2 regions of the Peribacillus sp. NPDC096447 genome follow, and region 2 is predicted to be linked to the other one. Evidence: riboswitches for the same ligand, from Rfam matches in the RefSeq annotation. Region 2 holds a riboswitch; the other holds the start of a gene.
What was found. A riboswitch is a leader RNA that binds a small molecule or an ion and turns the genes downstream of it on or off. The one in region 2 is predicted to bind S-adenosylmethionine.
Positions count from the first base shown of each region.

Region 1: another riboswitch for S-adenosylmethionine. It lies ahead of ACIQZD_RS15205 (O-acetylhomoserine aminocarboxypropyltransferase/cysteine synthase family protein); the one in region 2 lies ahead of ACIQZD_RS20215 (sugar ABC transporter substrate-binding protein).

Region 1 is NZ_JBIWEV010000004.1:163,163-165,367, forward strand. It holds gene ACIQZD_RS15205 (O-acetylhomoserine aminocarboxypropyltransferase/cysteine synthase family protein) at 1-988, opposite strand, end outside; SAM riboswitch class I at 1,091-1,196, opposite strand; gene ACIQZD_RS15210 (thioredoxin family protein) at 1,341-1,649, opposite strand; gene ACIQZD_RS15215 (toprim domain-containing protein) at 1,653-2,018, opposite strand; gene gcvH (glycine cleavage system protein GcvH) at 2,109-2,205, opposite strand, start outside.
Region 2 is NZ_JBIWEV010000006.1:107,133-109,337, reverse strand. It holds gene ACIQZD_RS20215 (sugar ABC transporter substrate-binding protein) at 1-818, opposite strand, end outside; SAM riboswitch class I at 934-1,039, opposite strand; gene ACIQZD_RS20210 (GTPase domain-containing protein) at 1,135-2,205, opposite strand, start outside.

The DNA.
Region 1 (2,205 bases), on a different contig from region 2:
CAAGGGCTTTATCGGGATGATCCTCATCACCAGGATGTGAAACCCAAGTCACCGCAGGATGGTTTTTTAAATATTTAATGACAGACTTGGTGTTTGCTAGATGCTCTTTCATCCTTACATGCAGCGTTTCAAGTCCAAGCGTAAACTGGAATGCATTTTGGGCACTTAGCGCAGGGCCTAAATCACGGAGTAACTGGACTCGGGCTTTCGTTATGAATGCGGCAGGCCCAACTGCCTCGGCGTATACCAGATTGTCGTAACTTGGGTCAGGCTCCGTGAAGCCAGGGTAATTTGGCGAGTTCCAATCGAATTTCCCTCCATCCACGATGACACCGCCAAGCGTCGTTCCATTTCCCAGAAGCCATTTTGTAGCGGAATGGATGACAATATCCGCTCCAAAATCAATTGGTCTGCATAGATACGGTGTCGCAAAGGTATTATCAATGATCAAAGGTATTCCGGCATCATGGGCGATTTTCGCTACCGCCTCAATATCAAGCACCCTCAAACTTGGATTTCCGATCGTTTCAGCAAAAATGGCTTTAGTTCTTGGCGTAATCGCCCTTTTGAAATTTTCAGGGTCATCGGGAGAAACGAACTTCACTTTAATCCCATATTTAGGAAGAGTATTTTCAAAAAGGTTATACGTACCCCCATATAATGTAGAGGCTGAAACAATCTCATCCCCTGCAGCGGCAATATTCAGGATTGAAAGTGAGATGGCAGCCATTCCGCTTGCTGTTGCCAATCCGCCGATTCCGCCTTCCAATAAGGCCATTCTTTCCTCAAAAACGCTGATCGTGGGATTATGAAGTCGTGAATATATATAGCCATTCTCCTTTAGGCCAAATAAATTCGCTGCATGGTCGGTGTCCTTGAACAAGTATGCATTGCTTTGGTAGATAGGAACTGCACGGGCACCTGTTTCATCAGCTTGCAGACCGCCATGCACACTCAATGTTTCAAAACGCAACTTTTTCTCTGACATATGATTTCACCTTTTTCTATGGATTTAGTTGGAATTATATGATGATATCTGGCCTTTTATAAACAAAAAAACCACTTCAATAAGAAGAGGTTTCAAGAATACACCTCATCTACCAGAGCCAACACTCTGCTGGAATTAGCACCGTATATAAATTTATACCGGTTGCCGGGCTTCGTCGGGCCAGTCCCTCCGCCACTCTTGATAAGAACTATTAAATTCTGCCGTTACTTAATTCAAAATATAGCATTTTAGATTAAATCAGTCAATGAATTGTTAGAATATTCTTTGTTTAATTTCATCTCGCATTCATATGTCCTCAACAAAGAAACCAATCACAGTTCTGATTGGTTTCTTAGCTGATTTCCTTAAGCAATCCGTACAAATAAGGAACGGATTGAAAGGCATATATTTTTTTGTGCAGCTGTCCTTCTTTGAAAAGCAATAAACAAGGAACACTTTCGATTTCATATGATTCGGCAATTGCTTGGACATAATTCATATTCATTTTGCCTGCCTTCAATTCCGGGAATAGCTCCAAGGATATCGTCAGCATCTTTGAGGCAACCTGACAAGTACCGCATAAAGGGGTATATAAATATAAGCAAAAGGTTTCCCCATTTTCAACAGCAAGCTTACACTCTTCTTCTTTCCATTCCTGCATCAATTAGTCGTTCACCCTTTGACTTAAAAATTTCATTTTCACATTCATATTGGCAGATAGAAGCACAGTTGCGATATGATGTTCGGGTGAGCTTTCCACTTCTTTGTACATTTTATTAATATACAGGTGGTTCGCTTCCGGCATTTCCCTTCGGAACTGCTTCCGCAGCTTTTCTCCTGATTCATCTGCGTCAAAAAGGAGATAAACATCACGGTCCATCAATTCATCGACTAATTCATCCAGCTTAGTTAATGATATGGTCCCATTCGTACATCTTATTTCCACATCTTCATTTAAAACGGAGGCAACTTTTCTTCTATCGGAACTGCCTTCTACAATGATCACTTTATCGAATTCGCCCCACTCCATGTCATCACTCCATCTCACGAATTATGTGTGCAACTGCCACGGTACAAAATGAAAAGAGAGCAGGCCTTTTCAGTCCCCCTCTCCTTCTTTTTAACCGTTGATTAAACTCTCATATTCTTCAGCGCTCATCAAGTTTTCAATATCACTGCCATTAGATGGTTCAAGCACGACCATCCATGCCTTTTCA
Region 2 (2,205 bases):
GAAACATCTATTCCATATATCTTCACTTCATCGCGTCCCGCCTCTTTAATCGCCCGGGCTGCACCGATAGCAAAGGCATCCCATGTTGCGAAAATGGCATCCAATTTACCTTTAGGGTATTTATTCAGCATTGCGGCTACAGCATTTTGTGTCTGAACCGAAGTATCAGCAGATGCCACTCCGAATCTTTCGACTTCTTTAATCCCAGGATTTTCTTTTAATTTTTCCTGATAGACTGCATTTCTTCTTACCATTGGAGGAAAACCGTCCACCCAAAGATATGCAATTGCCGCTTCACCTTTCTGTTCTTTTATCAGTTTATCAAAAGCCAGCGTTGCCAAAGCTTCATCATCTTGTGAAGTTAATGTCACGCCTTCTATTTTAGATAGATCGCTTATTGAATCGAATGTGACAACGCTTTTACCTGCATCAACCAACTTTTGAACGTCATTCACAGTTGCTGCATCATCACCATGGGAAATGATATAGCCGTCATAATCTTCCTCCAAAGCCTGCGCTATCGCATCATGGAATTTAGCCGTATCACCATTGGCTGTGTACGTATCCACTTGAAACCCCAGTGCTTCTCCTTCTTCCTTCGCCCCCGCCAGGTATTGGGCCGTATGATCATCACCGCCAATTTTACGGATCACTTTGATTCTGGCTCCATCTCCATCAGCAAATCTTTCCGGAACATTTTCAAATGATACTTTTTCTTCTTTCTTCGACTCTGTGGAACTCTGACCTGTAGAGCAACCCGTTAAAAGCAAAGCCGAAGCGATGGCTGAAATGAATATCCCTTTAATAGACCTTTTCATCTTGTTTCCCTCCATTTTTTCTAATTAGTCTTATCAGTTAAGTTGGTGTAAATCCCAAAATAAAAACCTCTCTAATATAGAGAGGTTTAATCGGCTGTTTTGCAGACTTGTCCCTCTCTTATCTGTCAAAACATTTCTGTTTTGCAGGATTTAGCACCAATTCCTAATGGAACGGTTGCTGGGCATCTTAGGGCCAGTCCCTCCGCCACTCTTGATAAGAGATATATCGTGTTACGTTTTCGTAATTATCACTTTATAGGGATATAGTCGTAAAGTCAATAGATTTTTGAATATTTGAAATGTTCCCCGTTATTTTTTATTTTCTTTGAAGCTGGGCTAGACGCTTTTTCTCAATCTTTTCAAGCCGCTCCAACTGCCTTAATTTCACTTCGAACAAAGTGATCGGGTCACGGTAAACTTCCGGATTTTCTTTCATATGCTCCAATGCAGCCTGGTAGTCTTTTATTTCAGTCTGCGTTTGCTCTATCGTTTTTTGAAGTAAGGCAAATGAACCGCGATAGAAAAGGGAGATGTCACGATCCAAAGATTTTTCAAACAATCCAAATTGGGTAAGGAAACGTTCCGTGATCATTTCCGCAACATCCAGGTAATCTTCACTTTCCAGGTATTTCTTATAACGATTGTACATATTGGCTTTATTTTGCGGTATCGCCCCAAACAGCTTCCCTGCCCCTTTAAGCAGTAATTGAGATGGAGTCCTGCGCAAAAGGATATTGACGTTTTCGATGCGGATACTGCTTGTCATCCGGTCGGCATCACGGCGCCAGTCATCCAATACCCTGAAGTCGCCTGCCAGCGTAATCCGTTCTTCTTTGTATAATTCATTGAATCCGGCACTCATCTCATCCATAAACTGCTGGCTTTGCGTGAACTCCATTTGGGAACTGGCAATCCAGTCTTGAAGAGAACGGTAATATTGAGGCATGATCTTGTCAGATATGAAGTTTTGAATTCGCTCATTCATTTCCTGGTTTAACTGTACATGGACCTGACTGAAATCACTGCTTTCCGTTAACGATTTAGAGCAATCCCTCAGTAATTCAGGAATTTTTGAATAAAGCTGATTTTTCACTTCGTCCTTAAGCAGACGATACGACCTTATGATATTTTCACTTTTTTCTTTTTCCAAATCAGCCAGTTGATTGACCGCCCCATTCAGCTTGACTTCCATCTGTTCATTCCAAGAGATGGAATGCTCGCATTTCCGCTCATTGGCTGCCCGTTTTTCTAACAGATAAGATAAAGTTTTACGAATGAATGCCAGAATTTTTTCAGATCTTCTTTCCTTCCAATTATCATCTTGATAATTCGATTGAAGGAAGGCTGAAAGATCCTTCAATTGCTGCCTGCTGTCATAATGTTTGGA